3 regions of the Halomonas sp. DP3Y7-2 genome follow, and region 1 is predicted to be linked to each of the others. Evidence: predicted binding sites of a transcription regulator. Region 1 holds the regulator's gene; each other region holds the start of a gene.
The links. Region 1 encodes FNR, which switches genes on or off when oxygen is low (the NO sensors DNR and NnrR bind a similar motif). Its sites were predicted from a motif close to TTGATNTANATCAA; they were not measured.

Region 1 (4,278 bases):
GAAGTCGGCTCGGAGCACCCGGTCGCCCATGCCTTCCGGCCCTGGCGCGACGCCCGAGTCACGGCCAGCGACATTCGCAACGTGCCCGGTCAGGGTGTCGAAGGTTACCTGGCTGGGCAGTGTTGGCGCCTTGGGCGCCCGGACTTTGCCCTGGCCAGCCAGCCCCCCCTCGACGTACCAGGCGACGGCCTGTGGCTGCTGCTGGCATGCGAGGGGCAGGCTGTCGCCTGGTTCCAGCTACACGACCAGCCCCGCACAGACGCCGCCATGACCCTTGCGGCTATCCGCGAAGCGGGTATCGAGATCGAGATCCTGTCCGGCGATCGACCCGGCAACGTTCAGCCACTGGCCGATCAGCTGGGGGTAGCGCAGTGGCACGGCAACGCCAGTCCCGAGGACAAGCTCACATTGGTCCGCAAGCGTCAGCAAGCGGGAGAGGTCGTTGCCATGGTGGGAGATGGCATCAACGATGTGCCCGTTCTGGCCGGGGCGGACCTCGCCATTGCCGTTGCTGGCGCCAGTGACCTGACACGCACTCGCGCCGACCTGATCTTGCTCGGCGAGCCGCTGGAGCGTATCGTCCAGGCTATCCATAGCGCACGCCAGACGCGCCGCATCATTCGCCAGAACCTCGCCTGGTCAGTGCTCTACAACGTCGTCGCGCTGCCCGCCGCCGCGTTGGGCTTCGTGCCTCCGTGGCTCGCCGCCATCGGCATGTCGATCAGCTCACTGCTGGTCATAGGCAATGCCCTTCGCCTGAGACGCGCGGCGCCGCCATCACCCTCACGTCTTGCCGTAGCGGCACATGCTCAATGAACATTCTCTATCTGTTGATACCGCTGTCGCTGATCCTGTTGAGTCTCGCGGTATGGGCGTTTTTCTGGGCGGTTCGCAACGATCAATTCGACGATCTGGAGGGTCCTGCCTATCGCATCCTGTTCGAGGACGAAGACCCGCCGACACCGAACCCATCCAGAAAGCCGGCAAAAGAGACGCCGGTCGATGACGCAATAGCCGACGAGCATGATTCCACGCCACCCCCTGGATCCTGAGCAGAACGCATGAACCCAGTAGGTCTAGACCTGCCGCCCGCGATGGCGGCTTTTGTCTTCGGGCTGCTTGGCGGAGCACATTGCATCGGCATGTGCGGCGGTATAATGAGCGCCCTGACCTTTGCCATTCCCCCGAGCATGCGCCACCCTGTTCGTGTAGGAATTTTACTACTTGGCTACAACTCGGGACGTCTGTTCAGCTACTGCCTGGCAGGCGCTATGGTCGCAAGCCTAGGCTCTGTGGTGGCGCTGGCACCGGGCATGCGGGACCTGCTGCAGGTGGTTGCCAGCCTGATGCTGATCACGATGGCGCTTTACATTGCCAACCTGTGGAAAGGGCTACGCTGGCTGGAGGCATTGGGCCAGCGCCTGTGGAGGTACCTGGAGCCAGCAGGACGTCGCCTGTTGCCAGTGGTCAAGCTACCTCAGGCGGTTGCACTCGGAGCCATCTGGGGCTGGCTGCCCTGTGGCCTGGTGTATTCCATGCTGGCATGGAGCATGGCCATCGCAGACCCTGTCCATGGAGCACTACTCATGCTCTGCTTTGGCCTGGGGACGCTGCCGGCACTGGTGACAACAGGGGTTGCTGCGCGCCAACTGCAGAGTTTGCTGGCACACCCTGCCACACGATTTATGGCAGCGGGCATGATTGTCGGTTTAGCCGTATGGAATATCCTACAAATTGTAGGAAATTGACGATCATCATATCGCCGTCAGATTATTGAGGCAAAAGAGGTATATGCACCTTTGACCCAATATCTGCGTGTAGAATAGCGACAATAGCATGCAGCAAGGGTAAGCCAGTTTCCTACATGCCCTGCTCATCATGAACCCCAGACCCACAGGAGCTGCGAATGAGTCCATCGGCCCAAGATCGACGGCGCCCCATGCTACATGAGACTCGTTGCGAGTCCTGCAGCTTGAGCTCCCTGTGCCTTCCGTTGTCGCTGGAGACCGCTGACCTCGAGCGCTTCGATTCCATTATCCGCCGTCATCCTCCGATCAAGAAGGGCACTCGCCTGGTCGAGCAGGGAGATCGCTTCACGAGCGTCTTCGCGGTTCGCTCCGGTAGCCTCAAGCAGATCACCACGGAGGGTAGTGGCGAAGCGCAGCTGACCAACTTCTTCTTGCCCAGTGAACTGGTCGGCCTGGATGGCATAGACGACGGCAGATATCCCGGCAGCGTGGTGGCACTCGAGACCACGACCGTATGTGAGATTCCCTTCGATCGCCTTGACGCCCTGACCCAGACGCTGCCGGAACTACGCGCGCAACTGTTCCGCACCCTCAGCAAGGAGCTGCGCGAGGATCGCCGCATGATGCAGCTGCTGTCGCGCAAGACCGCTGACCAACGACTGGCCTGCTTCTTCCTCGGTCTGTCGGACCGTTTCCGACGCCGCGGCTACTCGCCGTTCAGCTTCCGCCTGTCCATGTCCCGGGCAGATATCGGCAACCACCTGGGACTTGCCGTCGAAACGGTCAGCCGCATTCTGGGACGCTTTCAACAGCAGGACCTAGTGGCGGTCTCTGGACGGGAGGTCAATATCCTGGACCTCGCCTCACTGTCGAACCTGGCTGACACCGACGCCAGCTGATCCGCGGCGCTGACAGGGCCTGCGGCCGACAGCGACCGATAGACGTCGTGCCACGCCACGAGCCCAGCCCCCCCTTAGGTAGGGCGACGATATACCGGCTCCATCAACAAAAGAGGCCGCATCCCAGGATGCGGCCTCTTGCTATCTTATCGGGACGAGCGTTCAGACATTGAAGAGGGCCACTGCGTGATGTGGCCCTAGCTCGCTTCGCGCTTCAGCAGTGCCTTTTCAGCAGTGCCTTTTCAGCAAGGCATGTTCAGCATGGGCTTGTTCAGGGGAGCTTAGTCGGCGTCAACGATATCAATACGCCGAGCCTGGCGATGCGCCTGCACGGCCTCCAGACCTTCAAAGTCGAACAGCTCGCGGTCTGCCAGCTGCGAGGGTGCCACGTTGGTCACGGCCTTGAACATGCTCTCCAGGCGCCCTGGGTGCTTGGCCTCCCACTCTGCCAGCATTTCCTTCACCACCTGGCGCTGCAGGTTGGGCTGCGAACCGCAGAGGTTGCAGGGAATGATCGGAAAGGCCATGGCATCGCTGTAGGCCTGGATGTCCGCCTCGCGGCAGTACGCCAGCGGCCGGATGACAATGTTCTTGCCATCATCGGACAGCAGCTTGGGCGGCATGGCCTTGAGACTTCCCCCGAAGAACATGTTGAGGAACAGCGTCTCGAGAATATCCTCGCGGTGGTGTCCCAGGGCAATCTTGGTCGCACCGATCTCTTCCGCAAAACCGTACAGCGACCCTCGGCGCAGTCGCGAGCACAGCGCGCAGGTGGTCTTGCCCTCGGGGGTCTTTTCCTTCACCACCGAGTAGGTGTCACGCTCGAGGATGTGGTAGTCCACGCCAATGCTGTCCAGGTAGTCCGGTAGCACGTGCTCGGGAAAGCCGGGCTGCTTCTGGTCGAGGTTGACCGCCACCAGGGAGAAGTTCACCGGCGCATTGCGCTGCAGGCTGCGAAGAATCTCGAGCATGGTGTAGCTGTCCTTGCCGCCGGACAGGCATACCATGACCTTATCGCCTTCCTGAATCATGCCGTAATCGATGATGGCGTTGCCGGTCTGACGCCGCAGACGCTTCTGCAGCTTGTTGAACTCGCGCTTGGCCTTGGCCTGGGCGCGCTCGTCGTCAGCTGCCGGGGACGCGGCATCACGACGGTCGAGGACACGGGGATCAAACAGGGAGGCGGAAGCGGGCTGAGCAGACATGGGCAGGGCACATCACGGCTGAAAATGAAGACCCGCTAGTCTATCACTCACGTCCGCCACAGGCGAAGAAGTCAGCAACCACTCACCCCTGCGATTACGCTGGTTCACAACCGCGTGTCCTGGGCCAAGGTGCTTTTGACTAGCCGCCCTGTGACTAGCCGCCCTGTGACTAGCCGCCCTGTGAAGAGAGGACCTGTGACAAGACGACCTGTGGCTAGACGACTTGTAGTGCCAGCAGATAGCGCGCCACCACACCAAGCAACAGCAGCAAGATGCCGAAGCGTTGCCAGGCGTGCTCACTCACCGTCAGCGTCAGACGCTTCTCCCAGAACTTGACCATCCCCCACAGGTCACGGGTGCGGCGATAGTACTGGCAGTAAGCCACCATCACAGCCAACAGGCCAAGCGATAGCAAGGTCGGCTCAA
Region 2 (4,278 bases), on a different contig from region 1:
CCTAGAGCGTCTCGGTGAAGGTACGGCTGATCACGTCCCGCTGCTGTTCTGCGGTGAGCGAGTTGAAGCGCACCGCGTAGCCGGACACCCGAATCGTCAACTGCGGGTACTTGTCGGGATGGACCACGGCGTCTTCCAGCATCTCGCGGTTGAGCACGTTGACGTTCAGGTGCTGGCCACCTTCCTGGCGATCACTGTGGTGGAAATAGCCGTCCATCAAGCCCGCAAGATTGCCACGCTGCGTGCCTTCGTCCTTGCCCAGCGCCTTGGGCACGATCGAGAAGGTGTACGAGATACCATCCTTGGCGTGGGCATAGGGCAGCTTGCCCACCGACGTCAGCGACGCCACGGCCCCCTTGGTGTCACGTCCATGCATCGGGTTTGCTCCCGGCGCGAAAGGCTCGCCGGCGCGACGCCCGTCCGGCGTAGTCCCGGTTTTCTTGCCGTAGACCACATTGGAGGTGATGGTCAGCACAGACTGGGTAGGCTCGGCGCCACGGTAGGTCTTGAGCTGGCGAATCTTGTTCATGAAGACTTCCACCAGCTGACAGGCGATATCATCAACCCGTGCATCGTTATTGCCAAAACACGGGTGGTCACCGTCGATCTTGAAGTCCACCGCCACACCGTCTTCGTCGCGCACTGGGCGCACGGTGGCATACTTGATCGCGGACAGTGAGTCCGCCGCCACCGATAGCCCGGCGATACCGCAGGCCATGGTGCGCTTGACGTCAAGATCATGCAGCGCCATCAGGGCCGCTTCGTAACTGTACTTGTCGTGCATGTAGTGGATGGCATTCAGCGCGGTGACGTATTGCCGTGCCAGCCAGTCCATCAGACCATCCATACGCTGCCAGACGTCATCGAAGTCCAGCACCTCATCACGGATCGGCTCGCTCTTTGGCCCCACCTGAATCTTGAGCTTCTCATCGACGCCACCGTTGATCGTGTACAGCAGCGTCTTGGCCAGGTTGGCACGAGCGCCAAAGAACTGCATCTGCTTGCCGATCACCATGGGGGACACGCAGCAGGCAATCGCGTAGTCATCGGAGGCAAAGTCCTGGCGCATCAGATCGTCGTTCTCGTACTGGATCGACGAGGTGTCGATAGACACCTTGGCGCAGTAGCGCTTGAACCCCTCTGGCAGCTGCTCTGACCACAGCACGGTCAGGTTGGGCTCAGGACTTGGGCCCATGGTGTACAGACTGTTGAGGAAACGGAAGCTGGTACGGGTGACCAGCGTGCGTCCGTCCTGGGCCATGCCCCCCAGGCACTCGGTCGCCCAGATGGGGTCGCCGGAAAACAGTTCGTCGTACTCAGGCGTGCGCAGGAAGCGCACCATGCGCAGCTTCATGATGAAGTGGTCGACCAGCTCCTGGGCCCCCACTTCATCGATCACTCCATGGCTCAGATCGCGCTCCAGGTAGATGTCGAGGAAGCTGGAGGTACGCCCCAGCGACATGGCCGCGCCATTCTGGGACTTCACCGCAGCCAGGTAGCCGAAGTAGGTCCACTGAATGGCTTCCTGAGCCGTGGTGGCCGGCACCGAGATATCGAAGCCGTACTTGGCCGCCATCTCTTTCAGCTGGTCCAGCGCACGATACTGCTCGGCGACCTCTTCACGCAGCTGAATGACCGCCTCCAGATCATCGCCCTGTTCAAAGCGTGACTGCAGAGAAGCAAACTGGGCCTGTTTGTCGGCCATCAGGAAGTCGACACCGTAAAGCGCGACCCGGCGATAGTCACCGATGATGCGGCCGCGTCCGTAGGCATCAGGGAGTCCTGTCAGCACGCCGGACTTGCGACACTTGAGGATGTCCGGGGTGTAGACATCGAACACGCCCTGGTTATGGGTCTTGCGAAACTCGGTGAAGATCTTCTTCACCTGCGGATCCAGCTCGCGGCCGTAGGCCTGACAGGACCCTTCCACCATCTTGATCCCACCATTGGGCATGATGGCCCGCTTCAAGGGTGCCTCGGTCTGCAGACCGACAATGGTCTCGAGAGACGCATCGATGTAGCCGGCGTCATGGGCGGTGATGGAGGACACCAGCGAGGTGTCGAAGTCCAGCGGCGCGTGGGTGGCATTCTCCTGCTTGATGCCCTCCATGACCCGGTCCCACAGTGCGCGGGTGCTCGTGGCGGGCTCTGCCACCAGAAAATGCTCGTCGCCTTCATAGGGCGTCACGTTGGCCAGCAGGAAGTCGCGTACGTTGACCCCCTCTTTCCACGCGGTGCCCGCAAACCCTTCCCACGCCTGTGCGAATTGCTCTTTCATCGACTTGCCCCTCAACAAAAGGAAATACGAAACTAGTGCAGATTCACTGCGCCCCTCTATCCATCGGAGGGGGCAGCAAAGCTTGAAGATCGGTGGCAGCGCGGTCGTCACTTCGATGGTGACGTGGATGCAGCGCTCTTGCTGGGCGAGACAACCTCTGACCCAGCGGGACCATTCGACTTTAGCAGTAGAGGGACAGCCCGGACTTGACCCGTATCAGCGTCCAATAAGGTCGCGGCGCAACTGGCGATTTAGCGCATCAGGGAGGATAAACAGGCGAGAGGGTCAGCGAGCAGAGCGCGCCATAAAAAGGCGACGCCACCCGAAGGTGGCGCCGCCCTGGCGCAACGATGGCGCTATGTACCCAGAGGTACGCCGATCAATCTGCCGGCCTGTTGTCAGGCGCTGAGCAAGGCATTCAGACGCTTGACGTAGGCAGCGGGATCATCGAGATGGCCGCCCTCGGCGATAATCGCCTGATCAAGCAGAATCCTGGCGAGATCGGCAAAGCCCTCGTCGCCGGCCGCTTCGAGACGCGCGACGAGCGCATGCTCCGGGTTGAGTTCGAGGATCGGCTTGACCTCCGGCAGGCTCTGGCCCGCCGCTTCCATGATGCGGCGCATCTGGAAGCCCATCTCGTGCTCAGGCAGGACCACACAGGCAGGAGAATCCGTCAGGCGATGGGTGACCTTGACCTCCTGGACCTCGTCTCCCAGTGCCTCTTTCACCCGCTTGACCAGGTCTTCCTTGGCCTTGGCGGTCTCCTCCTGGGCCTTCTTCTCTTCCTCGTTCTCGACATCACCAAGATCGAGGTCACCCTTGGCCACATCGACCAGCTTCTTGCCATCGAACTCGGTAAGGTGGCTCATCAGCCACTCATCGATCCGGTCGTGCAGCAGCAGTACCTCGATACCCTTCTTGCGGAAGATCTCCAGATGGGGGCTATTCTTGGTCGCATTGAAGCCGTCGGCGACGATGTAATAGATCTTGTCCTGACCCTCTTTCATCCGCTCGACATAGTCGGCCAGTGACTGGTCCTGGGTGGCGCTGTCGGTGTGAGTACTGGAGAAGCGCAGCAGGCCACTGATCTTGTCGCGGTTGGCGAAGTCTTCCGCCGGGCCTTCCTTCAACACGGCGCCAAAGGTGTTCCAGAAGCTCTGATAGGCCTCCTTGTCCTTCGACAGCTTCTTCAGCATGTCCAGCGCACGCTTGGTCAGCGCGGACTTGATCTTGTCGACCTTGGGATCCTGCTGCAGCAGTTCGCGGGACACGTTCAGCGACAGGTCGCGGGTATCCAGCACGCCCTTGATGAAGCGCAGGTAGAGCGGCAGGAACTGCTCAGCGTCGTCCATGATGAACACACGCTGCACATACAGTTTCACCCCACGGGCACCATCACGCTCGTACAGGTCGAAGGGAGCACGGCCCGGCACGTACAGCAGGCTGGTGTACTCCAGGTTGCCTTCGACCTTGTTATGGCTCCAGGCCAGCGGGTCGGAGAAGTCATGAGCCACATGCTTGTAGAAGGCCTTGTACTCATCATCCGACACCTCGCCCTTGGGACGAACCCACAGCGCTGTCGCCTCGTTGATGGTCTCCCAGGTGGTGACTTCACTACCGTCGACCTCATTGCCTTCGTCGTCGGTCGCCTTTTCCGTGCGCGGCATTTTCACCGGCACTTCGATGTGGTCGGAGTACTTGCGCACCAGACTCTGCAGGCGATAGTCATCGGCGAACTCGCTGGCATCATCCTTCAGGTGCAGGATGATCTCGGTACCGTGCTTCTCGCGCTCAAGCTCGGCCACCACAAACTCACCTTCGCCCTTCGAACGCCACTCGACGCCCGCATCCGCTGCGTCTCCCGCCTTGCGCGTGCGCACCGTGATCTCGTCGGCGACGATAAAGCCCGAGTAGAACCCGACACCGAACTGACCGATCAGCTTGGCGTCCTTCTGCTGCTCGCCGGATAGCTGATTCAGGAACTCCGCGGTGCCGCTCTT
Region 3 (4,278 bases), on a different contig from region 1:
CCTGTCGTGGGCCGCGGACTTCCATGGGGTAGGGCGATGAGGTACGCACACACAGTCCCTCACGGCACTCACTGACCTCTACCCCCGGAGCTTGCGTAGGCACCAGCAGTGTATGGTCGGCACCGCTATCAAGGCGTGACTTGATCCATGGCTTGACCTCGCCGAAGTCAAACAGCATGCCATCCTCACCCAATTCACCGTCGAGGGTGGCATCCACTTGCCAGCTGGCCCCGATCAGACCACGGTCCGGGCACCACAGCGACACGTCGAGGTGCGTCAGTCGTCGTACAAAGAGTGCCATCAGTCGATTCCTGCGATCTTGTGGGTTTGCAGAGACAGCCGCCAGCGTGGATGAGCCATGCAGTGGGCGACGGTGGCTTGCAGTGGCGTGGCAGGCGCATCGCTGGCGACCAGCGAGGTGTCCATTGGCTGCAGCAGAAAGTGATCGAACTGCATCGCTTCAAAGGCCTCCGGCGGCGCCTCGGCCTGGGGAAAGACCAGCTTCAGCTCGTCACCATGGCGCTGCGCCAGCGGGGCGGCGCCCTTGGGACTGACGCACAGCCAGTCGATGCCCTCCGGGGCCGGAAGCGTGCCGTTGGTTTCGACGCCGATCTCGAAGCCCGCCCTGTGCATGGCCTCGATCAGCGGTGTGTCGAGCTGCAGCAAGGGCTCCCCTCCGGTAAACACCACGTAGGGAATGACCCGGGAATCGCTGTGGGGCCAGAGTGAGGCGAGGTGAGCGGTCAGCGCCTCTGCAGTGGAAAATTTCCCACCGTTCTGACCGTCCGTGCCGACGAAATCGGTATCGCAGAAGTGGCATTGTGCGCTCGCGCGGTCCTGCTCACGACCGGACCACAGGTTGCAGCCAGTAAAGCGACAGAACACGCTGGCCCGCCCGGCCTGTACGCCTTCGCCCTGCAAGGTATAGAAGGCTTCCTTGACGCTATACATCCTGCGTGGCTCCGACTGCCGGTTGGGCGTCTGCTGCTGCAGCATAGGCCAGCGGATCCGTGACTCCCTGGGCCGCGAAGGCGGCGAGGCGCTCACGGCAGCTGCCGCAGCGGCCACAGGCCAGTGGGCGTCCCTCGTAGCAGGTCCAGGTGTGGCGGTAGTCCAGGCCCATGGCAAGCCCATCGGCGAGGATGTCGCTCTTGCTGGCATTGAGGTAGGGCGCGTGTATGGCCACCGGGGAGAAGTTGGCGATGGCGGCCACGTCGTTCATCTTGTGCACGAATTCCGGGCGACAGTCTGGGTAGAGCACGTGATCACCACCATGAGCCCCGTAGTCCACGCGGCTGGCGCCAATATTCACCGCCTTGGCGATGGCCAGTGATAGCAGCACCATGTTGCGGTTCGGGACCACCGTGGCACTCAGGTTGTCCTCGGCGTAGTCCCCGTCGGGCATGGCGCGGGCCGCATTGGTCAAGGCGGAGTTGTCGATCAAGCCGTGGATGGCGGTGATGTCGACCACTTGATGGGGAATCTTCAATTCCTGGCACACCTGCCGCGCCACCTCGAGTTCACGGGCGTGACGCTGCCCGTAGTCGAAGGACAGGGCATGTACCTTGAGGCCCTCGCGAAGGGCGCGATGAAGAACGGTATAGGAATCCATGCCACCGGAGTAGATCACCACGGTGGTGGCGGGAGTAGGGCTCATGCTGAATATCTCGAGTCGGAGAATTTGGGGGAGGCGACTCGTTGTCGCCAGGGGCCGGGGTCCGGTCCGGCTAGATGCCATGGGCAATGTCGCTGCCTGACTTGAGTGGCTTAAATGCTTAAGTCGCTTAAGTGCTTAAGTTGCTTAAGTTGCTTAAGTGCTTGGGCGGCTCAAGTGTCAGCGAGACACGCCGGCGCTGGAGCAGTCTCTCGCCAGCACCTGCCTGTGGCGCCGTATAGGGTACCGAAAGGTGGGGAACAAGGCCAGGCACCTTTGATGCCGATCATTTGCGCCTCGTCAATATCGCACGTTCCCTGGCATGGCATGCTGCCGGGCCCGCACTGCGGTGTCTGAGCTGTAGAAGGAACCAGGATGTCTAGCCAGGCCTGGCTAGACATACGCACCGCGTGTTGCCTTGACCATCACCCCTGACGAGAATCGCCACCATGCATGCCCCTGAACTGCTGTCCCCGGCCGGCACCTATCGCCATATGCGTTTCGCCTTTGCCTACGGTGCGGATGCGGTCTACGCGGGTCAGCCCCGCTATTCGCTGCGGGTGCGCAACAACGACTTTGGCTTGGATAATCTGCTACGTGGTATCGAACACGCCCGCAGCCGGGGAAAACGCTTTTACGTGGCGTCCAACATCGCCCCGCATAACGCCAAGCTGCGAACCTACCTCGATGACATGGCGCCGATTGTCGAGGCGTCACCCGACGCACTGATCATGTCCGATCCAGGCCTGATCATGATGGTGCGGGAGCGCTGGCCCGAACAGCCCATTCACCTGTCGGTGCAGGCCAACGTGGTCAACCACGCGGCGGCCCGGTTCTGGCAGGCCCAGGGGATATCCCGGATCATCCTGTCACGGGAGCTGTCCCTTGAGGAAATCGCCGAGATTCGCGCCGAGTGTCCGAGTCTCGAAATCGAGACTTTTGTTCACGGGGCGCTGTGCATCGCCTACTCAGGCCGCTGCCTGTTGTCCGGTTACTTCAATCGCCGAGACCCCAACCAGGGGACCTGCACCAATGCCTGCCGCTGGCAGTACCAGACTCACGCGGCCACCACGGATGACTGTGGCGACCTGGTGCCGACCAGCGCTCAGCCGTCGGTGTTGATCGAGGACCCGCAGCGCTCGGGGGAGCTGATGCCGGTCCATGAGGACGAGCACGGCAGCTACATCATGAATTCCAAGGACTTGCGAGCGGTCCAGCACGTGGCAAGGCTAGTCGAGATGGGCGTCAGCTCGCTGAAGATCGAAGGACGCACCAAGTCTCCCTATTACGTTGCCCGCACCGCCCAGGTCTATCGTCGTGCCATCGACGATGCCGTGGCGGGACGGCCGTTCGACAGGCGACTGATGGATGAGCTCGAGAACCTCGCCAATCGCGGCTATACAGAAGGCTTCTACCGCCGTCACGTACACGACGAGTATCAGAACTACGAGCGCGGGCACTCGATTGGCGTGCACCAGCAGTTTGTGGGGGAGGTGCTGGGCATGGAGCGTGAAGGGTGGCTCGAGGTTGCCGTCAAGAACCGCTTCGAAGTCGGGGATGGGGTGGAGTTGATGCTGCCGACCGGCAATCGGCGCTTTACCCTAAAGGCAATGATGTCGTCCAGCGGTCGTCCCCTGGAGGTGGCGCCTGGCGACGGGCACCGCGTGCGCCTGGCGTTGGAGGGCGAGTCATTGAGCGCTGCGGCGCGCAGCCAGGAGGCGCTTGGCTTTGGGCTGCTGCTGAGGGATCTTCCCGCTGCTCGCCAGGGTGCCGTACCTTTACAGGAAGACGTGCAACCCTGATGCTGGGGCTTGTACGAAAAGTGCCTGCGCTTGGTGATACGGCGTTAAAAATCAACTTAAAATGCTCATTTACACCTCGTAAACTGCGCTTTCTCACCGATGTTTGCCTTGTCTAACCTTCGCTCGTCGACTTTTCGGACAAAGCCTCGGGCTCAAGTGGCGCCACGGGTTGAGCGGGCGCCGGGACTTTCTGGCTCAGGATGCTGCCATGGCCACCATTGAACATAGCGCTGTTCTCGCCGCGCCACCGGAGCGGGTGTTCGCCCTGCTCGAGAACGTCGAGGACTTCGCCGACTACTCCGACCTGATCACCTCGATCGAAGCCTTGGGAGATGATCGTTACCGCTGGCACGTTCACGCGGTGGCGATGGACTGGACCTTCGATGTGCAGGTGACCGAGAAGTCGGCACCGTACCGGCTGGCGTGGCAATCGGTCGATGGGGTCAGCAATGAAGGGCGCTATGACCTTGAGCACGTGGAAGAGGGCACCCGGGTCAGTCTGACCATCGACTATCGGATACGCAATCGCCTTCTCGAGAAGGCGGTCAACCGAGCCGCCAAGCCGCTGGTCAGCAAGGTCAGCGCCCAGATCCTCGAGCGTGTCGAGGCTCGCCTGTGACGTCAGATCTGCTCCTCGACCCCCTGGTCGCTGGCCTCGCTGTCGTGCTGGATGCGGGCGCGCCCTGACGCCTTGGCACCGTACATCTGCTTGTCGGCTGCGGCGATCAGAGCCGCTGCATCGGTGCGCGGCATCTCGGGTAGCCACTGCGCGACGCCGATCGATGCGGTGACCTGCAGCGGCCGCTGTTCCACGCTGGCCAT

Region 2: the regulator FNR is predicted to act here: its motif matches at 2,485-2,498, upstream of pflB (formate C-acetyltransferase).
Region 3: the regulator FNR is predicted to act here: its motif matches at 1,931-1,944, upstream of yegQ (tRNA 5-hydroxyuridine modification protein YegQ).

Annotation. Positions count from the first base shown of each region.
Region 1 covers NZ_JAHVKJ010000007.1:297,287-301,564, reverse strand. Annotated here, with positions in the region: gene KUV45_RS08280 (heavy metal translocating P-type ATPase) at 1-816, shown strand, start outside; gene ccoS (cbb3-type cytochrome oxidase assembly protein CcoS) at 813-1,052, shown strand; gene KUV45_RS08270 (sulfite exporter TauE/SafE family protein) at 1,062-1,748, shown strand; gene fnr (fumarate/nitrate reduction transcriptional regulator Fnr) at 1,907-2,647, shown strand; gene ttcA (tRNA 2-thiocytidine(32) synthetase TtcA) at 2,929-3,852, opposite strand; gene KUV45_RS08255 (hypothetical protein) at 4,067-4,278, opposite strand, start outside.
Region 2 covers NZ_JAHVKJ010000012.1:20,852-25,129, reverse strand. Annotated here, with positions in the region: gene pflB (formate C-acetyltransferase) at 2-2,278, opposite strand; gene htpG (molecular chaperone HtpG) at 2,677-4,278, opposite strand, start outside.
Region 3 covers NZ_JAHVKJ010000008.1:520,879-525,156, forward strand. Annotated here, with positions in the region: gene KUV45_RS11910 (6-carboxytetrahydropterin synthase) at 1-301, opposite strand, end outside; gene queE (7-carboxy-7-deazaguanine synthase) at 301-951, opposite strand; gene queC (7-cyano-7-deazaguanine synthase QueC) at 944-1,657, opposite strand; gene yegQ (tRNA 5-hydroxyuridine modification protein YegQ) at 2,104-3,456, shown strand; gene KUV45_RS11930 (SRPBCC family protein) at 3,665-4,075, shown strand; gene KUV45_RS11935 (GGDEF domain-containing protein) at 4,078-4,278, opposite strand, start outside.